One region of the Pseudomonas sp. LBUM1657 genome, then DNA from elsewhere that is predicted to be linked to it. Evidence: riboswitches for the same ligand, from Rfam matches in the RefSeq annotation. Region 1 holds a riboswitch; the other holds the start of a gene.
The links. A riboswitch is a leader RNA that binds a small molecule or an ion and turns the genes downstream of it on or off. The one in region 1 is predicted to bind cobalamin.

Region 1 (7,611 bases):
GGAAATCATGATCGGCAACTCGACGCCCAGTTCTTCGTAAACCCCTTGCACGGCGAAGATCGCGGCTTTGGCGTTCAGGGTGTCGAAGATGGTTTCGATCAGGATCAGGTCGGCGCCGCCTTCGATCAGGCCTTTGGTGGCCTCGGTGTAGTTTTCCACCAGTTCGTCAAAGGTCACGTTGCGGTAGCCGGGGTTGTTCACGTCTGGCGACAGCGAGCAGGTGCGGCTGGTCGGGCCGAGCACGCCAGCGACGAAGCGCGGCTTGTCCGGGGTTTCCAGGGTCTTGGCGTCGGCCACCTTGCGTGCCAGGCGTGCGCCTTCTACGTTGAGTTCATACGCCAGGCCCTGCATGCCGTAGTCGGCCTGGGAGACCTGGGTGGCGTTGAAGGTATTGGTTTCCAGAATGTCGGCGCCGGCATCCAGATAAGCCTTTTCAATTGAGCCAATCACATCCGGGCGCGTCAGCACCAACAGGTCGTTGTTGCCTTTGACATCGCTCGGCCAGTCGGCGAAGCGTTTGCCACGGTAATCCTGCTCCTCGAGCTTGTAGCTCTGGATCATCGTGCCCATGCCGCCATCGAGAATCAGGATGCGCTCTTTGAGGGCGTGCTTGAGAGCTTGAAGGCGAACGCTGCGATCGGACATTTGGACTACTCGGTAAGGCCATGACGAAGGGGCGGGATAATAGCAAACCTGTGCGCTTTTAGAGCATGTCACGGTTTTGCATGAATATCGCTCATGTTGGCGGAAGTGCCGGACCGGTAGAATCGCGGCGTTTTTTCATGATCGGGACCAGGGATATGTCTTATCGCGTCATCAGCATGGTGCTGCTGTTTTTAAGCTGGGGCGCCGCCGCGCAGGATCCGGCTATCTCTGCTGCCATTTCCTACAGTCGCGACATACAGCCGATCTTCACTGAAAAGTGCGTGGCCTGCCATGCCTGCTACGACGCCGCCTGTCAGCTCAATCTGGGCAGTGGCGAAGGCGCGGCGCGGGGGGCGACCAAGGTGCCGGTCTACGACGGCGAACGCGGCCAGGCCACGGCGCCGACCCGATTGTTTTACGACGCCTTCGGCAAACGCGCCTGGCAGCAGAAGAGTTTCTATTCGGTGCTCGACGCCCAAGGCAGTCAGGCCGCACTGATGGCGCGAATGCTGGAGCTGGGCCACAAAACCCCGTTGCAACCCAATGCCAAGCTGTCTGAAGACATCGTGTTGGGCCTGAACCGGGACAATGTGTGCGCGATGCCAGCGGAGTTCGACGGTTACGCCAGTTCCCATCCGAAAGAGGGCATGCCGCTGGCGGTCACCGGCCTGACCGATCAGCAATACCAGACGCTGCAACGCTGGCTGGCGTCAGGAGCGCCGATTGATGAGCAGGGGCTGGTGCCCAGCGCGAAGGAAGCCTTGCAGGTGGTGCAGTGGGAAAACCTGCTCAACGCACCGGGCGCCCGGGAAAGCCTGGTGGGGCGCTGGTTGTTCGAGCACTGGTTTCTTGCGCACCTCTACTTCAAGGACGGCGAGCCGGGGCATTTCTTCCAGTGGGTGCGTTCGCGCACACCGACCGGCCAGCCTATTGACCTGATCAACACCCGTCGCCCGGATGACGATCCAGGCACCCGGATTTATTACCGTTTGTGGCCGGTGCAAGGCGTGATCGTGCACAAAACCCACATCACCTATCCTCTGAGTGCGCCGAAGATGGCGCGAATCAAAAGCCTGTTCTACAACGGCAATTGGCAGGTCACTGCGTTACCGGGTTACGGACCGGACCACCGGGCCAATCCGTTCATCACATTCGAGGCGATCCCGGCCCAAGCGCGTTACCAGTTCATGCTCGATAACGCCGAATACTTCGTGCGCACCTTCATTCGCGGCCCGGTGTGCCGTGGCCAGATCGCCACCGATGTGATCCGCGACAACTTCTGGGCGCTGTTCCAGGCGCCGGAACACGACCTCTATATTACCGACCCGAACTACCGTGGCCAGGCCACGCCGTTGCTGGCGATGCCGGGGCAGAACGACGACGTCGGCAGCGTCCTGAGCCTGTGGCACAACTACCGTGACAAGCGAAACGAGTACGAGGCGCTGCGCCGTGACAGTTACGCCGATGCGCCCGCGCCGAGCTGGTCGACGTTGTGGGCCGGTAACGACAACGCTTTGCTGAGTATTTTCCGGCACTTCGACAGTGCCTCGGTGAACAAGGGCCTGATCGGCGAGGTGCCGCAGACCATGTGGCTGTTCGACTTCCCGCTGCTGGAGCGCACCTACTATCAATTGGCGGTCAACTTCGACGTGTTCGGTAATGTCTCCCATCAGGCGCAGACACGCCTGTACTTCGACCTGATCCGCAACGGTGCCGAGCAGAACTTCCTGCGCCTGATGCCCGCCGACTCCAGGGATAACTACCTCGACGATTGGTACCAGAGTGGCGGCAAATTCAAGATGTGGCTGGATTACGAGTCCATCGACAATGACAAACCGACGGCGCTGAAACTCGACGAAAAGGACCCAAAACACGACTTCGCCCAGCAGTTGCTGGCCCGTTACGGCGACCTCAATGCGAAGCCTGATCCGATCAATCGCTGCGACGGCGCTTACTGCTCGCGGCCGAACATCGATCCGGCGTGGCAGCGTGCCGAACAGGCCCTGAGTCGCCTGACGTCACGCCCGGCCGCCGGGTTGAAGGTCATCGAGCAGTTGCCGGAAGCGACGATGTTGCGCATCGAAACCACGAGCGGCAAACGCGAGGTCTACAGCCTGCTGCGCAACCGCGCCCACAGCAACGTCGCGTTCCTGCTCGGTGAGTCGCTGCGTTTTCAGCCGGGGCTCGACACCCTCACCCTTTTTCCGGGCGTACTCAGCAGCTATCCGAACTTCATGTTCAACATTCCCGCCGAACAAGTGCCGGCGTTCGTGGACGCCATGGAAAACGCCAAGGACGCCCACCGCTTCGAGAAAATCGTCGAGCGCTGGGGCATACGCCGCAGCCATCCGCAGTTCTGGTTTTACTTCCATGACCTGAGCCGGTACATCCACGAGACTGATCCGGTGGAAGAGGGCGTGCTGGACATGAACCGCTACGAGAATCTTTGATGGCGGCGGCTGCCCCAGTCTTGGTAGCGCCGCCAATCCACTGTGGGGGCGGGCTTGCTCGCGAAGGCGATCGATCAGCCAACATCTGTGCTGAATGTAATGGCCTCTTCGCGAGCAAGCCCGCTCCCACAGGGATCTGCGGTGATCGGTAGCTATTGTTGGCTTTATAAGACGGTCGACAAAAGTCTGGATTGGCGGGGAATCGTCCTATCGTGGCAAGCCGGCTCTAACCCGACAAAAATACTAGGACTTTGTGCCGCGCGATGATTGGCGTAAACTGCGCCCAAGCCTGCGAGGAGTTTCCATGACCGCTATTACCATTACCGACGCCGCCCACGATTATCTGGCTGATCTGCTCTCCAAGCAGAACACCCCAGGCATCGGCATCCGCGTCTTTATCACCCAGCCTGGCACCCAGTACGCCGAAACCTGCATTGCCTATTGCAAGCCGGGCGAAGAAAAACCGGAAGACACGGCGCTGGGGCTCAAAAGCTTCACTGCTTATATCGATTCGTTCAGCGAAGCCTTCCTGGACGACGCGGTAGTCGACTATGCCACCGACCGCATGGGCGGCCAGCTGACCATCAAGGCGCCAAACGCCAAAGTACCGATGGTCAATGCCGACAGCCCGATCAACGAGCGCATCAACTACTACCTGCAGACCGAGATCAACCCGGGGCTCGCGAGCCACGGCGGTCAGGTCAGCCTGATCGATGTGGTCGAAGACGGCATTGCCGTTCTGAAGTTCGGCGGCGGTTGCCAGGGCTGCGGCCAGGCAGACGTCACTTTGCGCGAAGGCATCGAACGCACCTTGCTTGAGCGTATTCCCGAGCTCAAGGGTGTTCGCGACGTCACCGACCACACGCAGAAAGAAAACGCCTACTACTAAGTAAGGTGTTCGCTGCAACCATAAAAAAACGGCGCCCCGTGAGCGCCGTTTTTTTATGGGTGAAATTCACTGACGCCTTCGCGAGCAAGCCCGCTCCCACAGTTAATCGCATTCCAATGTGAGAGCGGGCTTGCTCGCGAAGAGGCCCTATGGGCGATACAAATGCGCATGCCCAGCGCGATACAGCGACGACTCGCTGAAATGATCACTGCCCAGCACCCGACCCACCAGAATCAATGCCGTGCGCCGAAATCCCTTGGCCTCAACCTTCTCGGCAATATCCGCCAATGTCCCCACCACCCAATCCTGATCTGGCCAGGTTGCTCGGTGAATCACGGCGATCGGGCAGTCGGCGCCGTAATGCGGCAGCAATTCAACCAGGATCTTCTCCAGGTGATTGACCCCCAAATGAATCGCCATGGTCGCCCCATGCTGCGCCAGACTACCCAGTTCCTCACCGGCCGGCATGGCGGTCTTGTCGGCGTAGCGGGTCAGAATCACGCTCTGTGATATGTCTGGCAAGGTCAGTTCCGCACCCAGAAGCGCCGCGCAGGCCGCCGTCGCCGTGACGCCAGGGATGATCTCAAAGGGAATGTCGAACTCGCGAAGGTAGCGAATCTGCTCGCCAATTGCCCCATACAAACCCGGATCGCCGGAATGCACCCGGGCCACATCCTGGCCGTTGGCATGGGCGGTCTTGATCAGTTCGATGATCTGTTCCAAGTGCAGTTCGGCGCTGTTGACCACTTGTTCGGCTCGATGGCCTTCCAGCACGGCGGCGGGCACCAGGGAGCCGGCATAGATGATCACCGGGCAGCTGCGAATCAGCCGCTGGCCTTTGACGGTGATCAGTTCCGGGTCGCCGGGACCTGCGCCAATGAAGTAGACGGTCATCGTCGGTTCCTGTGAAAAAAGGGGCTGGGCAAGGCTTCAGATGAAGATTGCTCATGATCGAAGACGGGGATTATCGGGGATTTCAGGCGGCGCCGGCCAATGCCAGGGTTGCCTGGGCATATTTTTGTCGCAAAATCAGCAGTTTCGCCGGGGCCTTGGCCAGGTGTTCGGCCATGGCGAGGGCGGCACTTTCCGCTACGCCGTAGCAACCGGTGCGTTCGAACGCGATGTCCGAATGGTGGCTGAGTTGCGGTTTGTAACCTTTCAATTGCTCACTGCTGAAGTACATCATCTCTAGCCCAAGCTGCTCGGCCAGTGCGATCAGGCCGGGTTCATCGCGCTTCAGGTCGATGCTGGCCAGGGCCTTGACCTGATGAAGCTGGATTTGGTGCGCCTGTAACGCCTGATCGAGCAGCGCCCGCAACGTGCTGACGGGGCAGCCGCGCTGGCAGCCCAGACCGACCACCAGGGTCGGCGCTGTGCTGGTGTTAGTCATGCGTGGTACTGGCCATCGCTTTTGCGGCGGAACAACCAGGCGCTGATCAGGCCCAGGGCCAGCCAGAACGCCATGTTGGTCAGCTGCGAAGCGATTTTGAACTCGGACTCCAGTGCTTCCGGGGCGAGCATCGAGTGCACTTCCGGTTGCGGTGCGCCGATCAGATGAGGAACGGCCAGGATCGCTACGCCAAGGATCTTCATCAGCCAATGGCGGCTGAACGCGATCAGCGCGATGCCGACAGCGGTGGAGGCGGCCGCGCCGATCCACCAGAACTGCCGTTGCGCCAGATCGGCGGCGGCAGTGCCCGGCAGCTCAGGCGGCAGGCCGAGGGTCGGTGCGAGGACGAACGTCGCGTAACCGGCCAGGCCCCAGAGCAGACCCTGAGACGTTTTGGTCGGGGCGCGCAAGGTGTAGAGACCGGCGAGCATCAGGGCAAAACCAACGGCGACCACCAGGTTGCCACCCGTGGTCGACAGCACGCGCTGCCAGCCGTCTTCCGGCTCCCAGGCTTCGGCATCGTGGGTGTGAGCGGTGACAGCGCCGGCGGCGTGTTCGTGAATTTCAACAGCAGCGGGTTCGGACTTTTCGTAAGTCTCGGCCTGCAAAATCAATGGGGAGACCCAGAAGCTTTGCAGCAGGGTCAGCAGCAGGGCGGCCAGCAACCCGGTGAACCCGGCGGTTTGCGCAATACGCTTGATCATGTCGGCAGGTCTCAATGGCACGGGAAAGCGGAGCTGTGACGGGTATCGTGCGCAGCGTTGTGCACCGCTTCGATGTGCGAGAAACCGGCGAAATAGACCAGGCACGCGCCAAGGATCGACGCACACACGGCGGTGGTCAGGCGTTGGGTCAGTGTCGCGGTGGTGCTGGCGGTGCTCTTATCGCTGTTGCTGCCGGTGCTGCTGATGATCGACATGGCGCTTCCCTCTGGTCTGTCAGTGGGTGAATAGAGCGCATGGAAGACCCCTGCGAGACGGGCACGCAGAGTTTCAAACAGCGCCCGCCCACCGCGGGTTTGTTATTCAGTGATCGTATCGGTCACTGTGTGTTGCGGGCCGGTCTCCGGGCTCACGAGGGGCGCTGGCTTTCGCCTGAGCCTGCAAGAGTCACCTTCCCATGCCGAACTGCTGGCACAGTGGATTTGACGCTTCGCTCGCTTACCGTTGCGGGGGCAGCACCGGACTGACATGGCTTTGAGTAAAGCACATGATTCACCGGTTTCCCGTTTCACCCTGTGAAGGGCACCCGTAACAAGGCGTGTAGGAGAGCATGGCCGGGGGTTGGGCGTCAATTGGCATGGGTTCTCACTTGGCTACCGAGTCGCTCCCTTCGCGAGCGAGCCCGCCCCACAGGGGAACGCATTTCAAAATGTGGGAGCGGGCTTGCTCGCGAAGGCGTCATCCCAGCCACCACCGAACGCAGCGTGAACATTGACCCGCCCCCACGCGATGCGTAGCCTTGCGCTTTCGAGGTTCTTCGGCATTAGCCGAAGCTAAGAAGGGAACGCGGTCGATGCCGCGGCTGCCCCCGCAACTGTGAACGGTGATGTTCGCTGCCACGCCACTGCAGGCTCTCTCCATGAGGTCGGCGGGAAGGCGCAGCGAATGCCGGTCGAAAGACTGGCGCACCGTCAGCCAGGAGACCTGCCTCGACACAGATTCTCACTTTCAACCGGGCGGGGTGATCCGGTGGCGAAATCTTCCGCGCGCCCATGCAGCCGCGGTCGTCGTCCCGTATGCCCGCCACCTTGCCAAAGGGCATCCGATGAAAACACTGGCCAAACTCCCCGTCACCATCGTTACCGGCTTCCTCGGCTCGGGCAAAACCACCTTGTTGCGGCACATGCTCGACAACGCTCAAGGCCGCCGCATCGCGGTGATCGTCAATGAGTTTGGCGAGCTGGGCATCGACGGCGAAATCCTCAAGCAGTGCTCCATCGGGTGCACCGAGGAAGAAGCCAACGGCCGGGTCTACGAACTGGCCAACGGCTGCCTGTGCTGCACCGTCCAGGAAGAATTCTTTCCGGTAATGCGTGAACTGGTGGCCCGTCGCGGTGACCTCGACCACATCCTCATCGAAACCTCCGGTCTGGCCCTGCCAAAGCCTTTGGTTCAGGCCTTCCAGTGGCCGGAAATCCGCAGCGCCTGCACCGTTGACGCGGTGATCACCGTGGTCGACAGCCCGGCCGTTGCTGCTGGCACTTTCGCCGCATTCCCGGACCAGGTCGACGCCCA
Region 2 (7,611 bases), 1.9 Mb from region 1:
GACCTTCATCGAAGCCAAGCGCGCACTCGCGATGGCCCCGAATACGTCCCCGGCGATCGTCACGGCACGCAAGTAAGCGGACAGTTTGTAAGGTGAACTTAAAGTCTTACTTGAAGTTTGCCGCGTAGCCGCTAGAATCCTGATCTATTATTGATGGCAAACCGCCTGCGTCACGCGCAGGCGGTTTTCTTTTCTGTCCTCCCGGCAGAAAAAGCCGCAGCCAGATCAGGATGTTCTGCTTATGACGACGTCGGCCCGCCTCGCAATCATGTTCTTCGCAGCGCTGCTCAGCGCGTGCGCCAGCCGCACACCGCCACCTGCCCCGGTGGTTCGCGCTCCCCTTGTTTTCGGTCCTTCCCAAGCCTTTTCCCCGGCGGCGGAAGACGTGCTGTTTCGTGCGCTCGGCCTGGTGGGTACGCCTTATCGCTGGGGGGGCAACACGCCGGATTCGGGCTTCGATTGCAGCGGTCTGATCGGCTACGTCTACCGCGACGTCACAGGTATTGCCCTGCCGCGCACCACGCGCGAGATGATCAGCATGCAGGCAGCCAGTGTGGGCAAGGAAGGCCTGCAAACCGGTGACCTGATCTTCTTCGCCACCAATGGCGGCTCCCAGGTGAGTCATGCAGGGATCTATGTCGGCGAAGGCCGCTTCGTCCATGCGCCAGCCACCGGTGGCACGGTCAAGCTCGACAGCTTGTCCAAAGCCTACTGGCAGAAAGCCTATCTGAGCGCCAAGCGCGTCCTGCAACCTGAGCACTTGGCACATAACCCGTAGACCGCGGAGGTTGTCATGACCGCTCGCACGCTCAATCTCGACGATTCCCTGTATCAATACCTGCTCGACGTTTCCCTAAGGGAAACGCCGCTGCTCAAGCGCTTGCGCGACGAAACCCAGGCGCTGCCCATGGCGCGCTGGCAGGTGGCGCCGGAGCAGGGGCAATTTCTCGCTTTGCTGGTAAAGCTCACTGGCGCCAGGCGTCTGCTGGAAGTCGGCACCTTCACCGGTTACAGCGCCTTGTGCATGGCGGCTGCATTGCCGGATGACGGCTCGCTGATCTGCTGTGATATTCCCGGCGACTACAACGCCACCGCGCGCCGTTATTGGCAGGAGGCGGGGCTTGCCGAGCGGATTGAACTGCGTCTGGCCCCCGCGTTGGACACACTCGCGGAGCTTGAACAGCAAGGGCAGGGCGGACAGTTCGATCTGATCTTCATCGATGCCGACAAGGCCAATTACCCGACCTATCTGGAACATGCATTGCGCTTGCTGCGGGTCGGCGGTCTGGCGGTGTTCGATAACACGCTGTGGAGCGGGCGGGTGCTTGAGGAGAATTCTGACAGCGAAGACACCCGAGCCATCCAGGCGCTCAATTGCGCCTTGAAGGATGACGTGCGAGTGGATCTGTCGTTGTTGCCACTGGGTGATGGGTTGACGCTTTGCCGCAAACGCTAAGCGCTGATCCGTTGTGGGAGCGGGCTTGCTCGTGAAAGCGGTCTTTCAGCCAACATCATTGTTGAATGTGAAACAGCTTTCGCGAGCAAGCCCGCTCCCACAGGGTGATGTGTTTCGCCGGGACGGTTTATTTAGTCGCAGACACGCGCCACACCTTGTTCCCCACATCATCCGCCACCAGCAGGCCACCCTGCTGATCGATCACTACACCCACCGGACGACCCATGGCTTTTTCGTCGTCAGTGAGGAAGCCAGTGAGCACATCCACCGGCTGCCCGGTCGGTTTGCCGGCGCTGAACGGCACGAAAATCACTTTGTAGCCGCTGTGTGGTTTGCGATTCCAGGAGCCGTGCTGGCCGATGAATGCGCCCTCCTTGAACTGCGTCGGCAATGTGTTGCCTTCAGCAAATGTCAGGCCCAGTGACGCGGTGTGCGGGCCGACCGCGTAGTCCGGCGCAATGGCTTTGGCCACCAGCTCCGGATTCGGCGGCGTCACGCGGACATCGACATGTTGGCCGTAGTAGCTGTAAGGCCAGCCGTAGAACCCGCCGTCCTTCACTGAAGTGATGTAGTCCGGTACCAGGTCGCTGCCGATTTCGTCCCGCTCATTGACGGCCGTCCACAATGCGCCGCTCTGAGGCTCCCAGGCCAATCCATTCGGGTTGCGAATTCCCGAAGCGAAGATCCGATGGTTGCCGGTGGCGCGGTCCACTTCCCAGATCGCCGCGCGACCTTCTTCCTGATCCATGCCGTTTTCGCCGACGTTGCTGTTGGAGCCGACCGTGACGTACAGCTTGCTGCCGTCCTTGCTGGCGATGACGTTTTTGGTCCAGTGGTGATTCAGCGTCCCACCCGGCAGGTCGACCACTTTTATCGGCTGCGACTTGATCGCCGTATCGCCATTTTCATAGTGGAAACGCAGCAAGCGGTCGGTGTCGGCGACGTACAGGTCATTGCCGACCAGGGTCATGCCGAAAGGCGAGTTGAGGTTTTCCAGGAACACCGTGCGGGTTTCAGCGATGCCGTCGTGGTCTTTGTCCCGCAACAGTGTGATGCGGTTCGGACTGGGGACGGCGGCCCCTGCGCGGCTCATGACTTTGTCCATGACCCAGCCGCGAATGCCTTTGCCGTCATCGGGTTTGGGCGGTGCGTTGGTTTCGGCGACCAACACGTCACCGTTGGGTAGCACGTAGAGCCAGCGCGGGTGATCAAGGCCTTCAGCAAATGCCGCCACCTGAGTCCCTGTGGCGGCGGTGGGTTTCGTGCCGTCCGGCCAGCCGATCGCCGGGGCGATGTTCACCGTCGGGATCAGGGTCTTGTTCGGTTCTGGCAGCTTGGGCGACGGTCCGGTGCCGTCGGAGACTTGCAGGCTGGAGGTTTCACCACAGGCGGCGAGCCCTCCGGCGAGCGCGATAACAAAAACGAACTGAGGCTTGCGCATGCTGATCTTCCCTATGAATGCAGTGACCTGATCAATAGAGAAGCATGAAGACGCGATGGTTCAACCGGTCAGCCGCGGGCTTCCTTGATCAGCACGGCGATGCCGGGGTGGTAGTTGCCGGCTTCGTTGCGCAACTTGCGGTAGGCGTAGGGGAAATACCAGGCCACCGCGCAGGAATTTTCCTTTTGCAGGTCGTCGACCATGTCCTGAAGCTCTTCCGGTGTGGCGCTTTGCTGGGCTTTTTGCGGTGCGACGAACAGGCAGCCCAGTTTCAGGTCGCTGGCGTAGCTGATTCTCTTCGCGTCGCTGGTGATGTCGACCAGGGCTTGGGTCAGGTTCAGGCTGTTGACCCGTGGCCAGCGCTGTGTGGTTTGAAGGTAAGCGCGTTGTTCGGCAGTGGCGATAAACAGGTCGGCACGGCTGTTACGCTCGCCTTCTTCGGTCTGTTTGCGGGTCGGCGATTGTTGCAGCGTGACCATTTCCGCCATCCAGGCTGCGGCGGAGAGCAGGCCCAGGTTGGCTTTTTCGTCGAACCAGTAAGGCGTGTCGTTATCACCGCGAACGGCGTTGTAACGGTCGATACAGTCAAACCAGCGTTCCAGCACCGGGCGCAGGAATTCCAGCTTCGGATTGCTGATGATCATGCCTTGCATGTGGCTTACCCTTGTTATTGTGGTGTAGGTTTGTGGCTCTTTGATATCACTGCCGAGAGTGTGGCACAAGATTGACATCAATCAGGTGATCGACGGCAGTTATTCACTCAGCGACGTCCTGTCTTCAATTGACGCTCCACCCCCAACCCTCTAACCTTCGCGGCTTGTTTCAGGTGCTCTGTGGCTGAGGTCGACAGAGTGAAACAGGGAAGTCGGTGAGTGGCTATCTTCAAGCGACGAAGAGTCATGATCCCGACGCTGCCCCCGCAACGGTAAATGAGTAAAGATTGCGCCTTGAGCCACTGTGTCGACTGTCGACATGGGAAGGCGCGCAGTCAGGCTTAACGCCGCTCATGAGCCCGGAGACCGGCCTGATTCATCCAGCGGCATCACGGTGGGCGATGCCAGGCTTCTTGCCGTCTATTCTTGTGCCTGCCCGCCGTTATCCAGCCTCAACGGAGAGCTCCCCATGACTGATACCCCCGATCGTGACGAACGCCATCTGGCGCGCATGCTGCGCAAAAAAGCCGTGATCGACGAACGCATCGCCAACTCCCCGAATGAATGCGGCCTGCTGCTGGTGCTGACCGGCAACGGCAAAGGCAAGAGCAGCTCGGCCTTCGGCATGCTCGCCCGGTCCCTGGGGCACGGCATGCAGTGCGGCGTGGTGCAGTTCATCAAGGGCCGCAACAGCACCGGCGAAGAATTGTTCTTCCGCCGCTTCCCGGAGCAAGTGCGATTTCATGTGATGGGCGAGGGTTTTACCTGGGAAACCCAGGACCGCCAGCGTGACATCGCCGCTGCCGAAGCCGCCTGGGCTGTGTCCCAGGAACTGCTGCGCGATCCGTCCATCGGCCTGGTGGTGCTCGATGAATTGAACATCGCTCTGAAACACGGTTACCTCGACCTCGATCAAGTCCTTAGCGATCTGCAGGCGCGTCCGCCGATGCAGCACGTGGTTGTGACCGGTCGCGGCGCCAAACCGGAAATGATCGAACTGGCTGACACCGTCACTGAAATGGGCGTGATCAAGCACGCGTTTCAGGCCGGTATCAAAGCGCAAAAAGGCGTTGAGCTGTGAATCAACCACGTCATTGCCCGGCGGTATTAATTGCCGCGCCGGCCTCCGGTCAGGGCAAGACCACCGTGACTGCCGCGCTGGCCCGTTTGCACCGCAATCAGGGGCGCAAGGTCCGCGTATTCAAATGCGGCCCGGACTTTCTCGATCCGATGATTCTCGAGCGCGCCAGCGGTGCGCCGGTCTATCAATTGGACATGTGGATGGTTGGCGAGCAGGAAAGTCGCCGGTTGTTGTGGGAAGCGGCGGGCGAAGCCGATCTGATCCTGATCGAAGGCGTCATGGGCCTGTTCGACGGTACGCCGTCCAGTGCTGACCTGGCGCGACACTTCGGTGTGCCGGTGCTTGCTGTGATCGACGGCACCGCCATGGCGCAGACGTTTGGCGCACTGGCGTTGGGGCTGGCGCGCTATCAGCCGGATTTGCCGTTTGCCGGGGTGTTGGCCAATCGCGTTGGCACGTTGCGTCACGCGCAGTTGCTCGAAGGCAGCCTGACTGAAGGCCTGCGCTGGTACGGCGCCTTGTCCCGAGAAACCGGGATCGAATTACCGAGCCGTCACTTGGGGCTGGTTCAGGCCAGCGAGTTGAATGATCTGGACGTGCGTCTGGATGCGGCGGCCGATGCCCTGGCCAGCAGCTGCGAGGTCGCGCTGCCACCAGCGGTGGAATTCGCCGCCCCTGATGTGATCGCGGCAGAGCCCTTGTTGGCCGGCGTACGGATTGCCGTGGCCCGTGACGAGGCGTTTGCCTTTACCTATGGCGCGAGCCTGGATTTGCTGCGGGCCATGGGCGCCGAGTTACTGTTTTTCTCGCCGATTCGTGACGCAAGTTTGCCGGAGGCAGACAGCCTGTACTTACCGGGCGGATACCCCGAATTGCACCACGTGGCGCTTTCACAGAACATCACGATGCTGGCCGAGATCCGCGCGCACCATGGCGCTGGCAAACCGTTGTTGGCCGAGTGTGGCGGCATGCTTTATCTGCTCGATTCGTTGACCGACGTCGAGGGCACTCGCGCTGAACTGGTCGGTCTGCTGGCAGGGGATGCGGTGATGCAAAAACGTCTTGCCGCACTGGCCTTGCAAGCGGTCGAGCTGCCTGAAGGTTCGTTGCGCGGGCACACCTATCACCATTCCCTGACCAGCACAGAGCTTGAGCCGATTGCCCGAGGCTTGAGCCCTAACGGCGGACGTGGGGCGGAGGCGGTTTATCGTCAGGGGCGGATGACGGCCTCTTATGTGCACTTTTATTTTCCGTCCAATCCAACGGCGATTGCCGCGCTGTTTACGCCTGATCTTCAGGCCGCCTTCGCGAGCAAGCCCGCTTCCACAATGGATCATCCAAACCCTGTGGGAGCGGGCTTGCTCGCGAAGAGGCCATGACCGACAACGCCTTCTCCGAAGCCGAACGCGAAGCGGTTTATCGCGCGATCGCCGAGCGCCGCGACATGCGCCACTTCAGCGGCGGTACGGTCGAACCCGAACTGCTGCGACGCCTGCTCGAAGCCGCGCACCAGGCACCGAGTGTCGGCCTGATGCAGCCCTGGCGATTCATCCGCATCAGCGATCGAACCCTGCGCGGCAAGATCCAGCGACTGGTGGAAGAAGAACGCATCCGCACCGCCGAAGCCCTCGGTGAGCGTTCCGACGAGTTCATGAAGCTCAAAGTCGAAGGCATCAACGATTGCGCCGAGGTCCTGGTCGCCGCGCTGATGGACGATCGCGAGCGGCATATCTTTGGCCGTCGCACCTTGCCGGAAATGGACATGGCGTCGCTGTCCTGTGCGATTCAGAACCTGTGGCTGGCCTCCCGCGCCGAAGGACTGGGCATGGGCTGGGTGTCGCTGTTCGAGCCACAAGCGCTGGCGGACCTGCTGGGTTTGCCCGCCGGAGCCAAGCCGATGGCGATTCTTTGCCTCGGTCCGGTCAAGGAATTCTATCCGGCGCCGATGCTGGTGCTCGAAGGCTGGGCGCAGGCGCGGCCGCTGAGCGAATTGTTGTATGAGAATTACTGGGGAGTGAGTCAATGAGTGTGGCGTTATTGAGTGTCGCCGCGGTTGCGCTGGATGCGCTGCTGGGTGAACCCAAACGCTGGCATCCGCTGGTGGCATTCGGCCGTTTTGCCGACCGCATCGAGCAACGTTTTAACGGTGAAGGGCGCGGCTGGCGCAGTCATGGCGTCACCGCCTGGGTGATCGCCGTGTTGCCGCTGACTTTACTGGCCACGGCGTTTTCCTGGGCGCCTTATGTCGGCTGGATCGTCGAAATTCTCGTGCTCTACTGCGCGCTCGGCATGCGCAGCCTCGGCGAGCATGTCGAGCCGGTGGCCAAAGCCTTGCGCAGTGATGATCTGGACGAAGCCCGCACTCGCGTGGGCTATCTGGTCAGCCGCCAGACCAGCGAACTGGATAAAACCGAAGTCGCTCGCGCCGCGACCGAATCGGTCCTGGAGAACGGCAGTGACGCGGTGTTTGCCGCCCTGTTCTGGTTCGCCGTGGCGGGAGCGCCCGGTGTGGTGCTCTACCGGTTGAGCAACACCCTCGACGCCATGTGGGGCTATCGCAACGAACGCTTCGAGCGTTTCGGTTGGGCGGCGGCAAAGGTCGACGACGTGCTCAACTACATTCCTGCACGTCTGGTGGCGTTGACCTACGCGCTCCTGGGCAAAACCCGACTGGCATTGAAGTGCTGGCGTACACAGGGCCCGACCTGGGACAGCCCGAATGCCGGCCCGGTGATGGCGGCGGGCGCCGGTGCGTTGGGCGTCGAGTTGGGCGGGGCGGCGATTTATCACGGTGAACTGCATCAGCGTCCGCCACTGGGCGAGGGCGTGCCGGCGGATGCTGACTCCATCGACCGTGGCTGGCAATTGGTCCAGCGCGGCGTATGGTTATGGCTGCTGATTCTCTGCGTGGGGGCTGAATTCTATGCTTGAGCACGGTGGGCGGTTGCGTAAGGCTGCGCTCGAATACGGCATCGCCGAA

Region 2: linked by a shared signal. The riboswitch ahead of cobO (cob(I)yrinic acid a,c-diamide adenosyltransferase) and the one ahead of ACA055_RS16845 (CbtB domain-containing protein) in region 1 are both predicted to bind cobalamin.

The regions. Positions count from the first base shown of each region.
Region 1 covers NZ_CP166799.1:3,657,679-3,665,289, reverse strand. The annotation lists gene metH (methionine synthase) at 1-645, opposite strand, end outside; gene ACA055_RS16870 (fatty acid cis/trans isomerase) at 801-3,095, shown strand; gene nfuA (Fe-S biogenesis protein NfuA) at 3,400-3,984, shown strand; gene cobM (precorrin-4 C(11)-methyltransferase) at 4,132-4,878, opposite strand; gene ACA055_RS16855 (cobalamin biosynthesis protein) at 4,961-5,374, opposite strand; gene ACA055_RS16850 (CbtA family protein) at 5,371-6,078, opposite strand; gene ACA055_RS16845 (CbtB domain-containing protein) at 6,090-6,293, opposite strand; cobalamin riboswitch at 6,414-6,641, opposite strand; cobalamin riboswitch at 6,830-7,042, shown strand; gene cobW (cobalamin biosynthesis protein CobW) at 7,142-7,611, shown strand, end outside.
Region 2 covers NZ_CP166799.1:1,792,446-1,800,056, forward strand. The annotation lists gene ACA055_RS08180 (C40 family peptidase) at 1-76, shown strand, start outside; gene ACA055_RS08185 (C40 family peptidase) at 242-778, shown strand; gene ACA055_RS08190 (O-methyltransferase) at 794-1,456, shown strand; gene ACA055_RS08195 (PQQ-dependent sugar dehydrogenase) at 1,584-2,897, opposite strand; gene ACA055_RS08200 (hypothetical protein) at 2,966-3,550, opposite strand; cobalamin riboswitch at 3,705-3,939, shown strand; gene cobO (cob(I)yrinic acid a,c-diamide adenosyltransferase) at 4,020-4,631, shown strand; gene ACA055_RS08210 (cobyrinic acid a,c-diamide synthase CobB) at 4,628-6,010, shown strand; gene bluB (5,6-dimethylbenzimidazole synthase) at 6,007-6,657, shown strand; gene cbiB (adenosylcobinamide-phosphate synthase CbiB) at 6,654-7,562, shown strand; gene cobD (threonine-phosphate decarboxylase CobD) at 7,555-7,611, shown strand, end outside.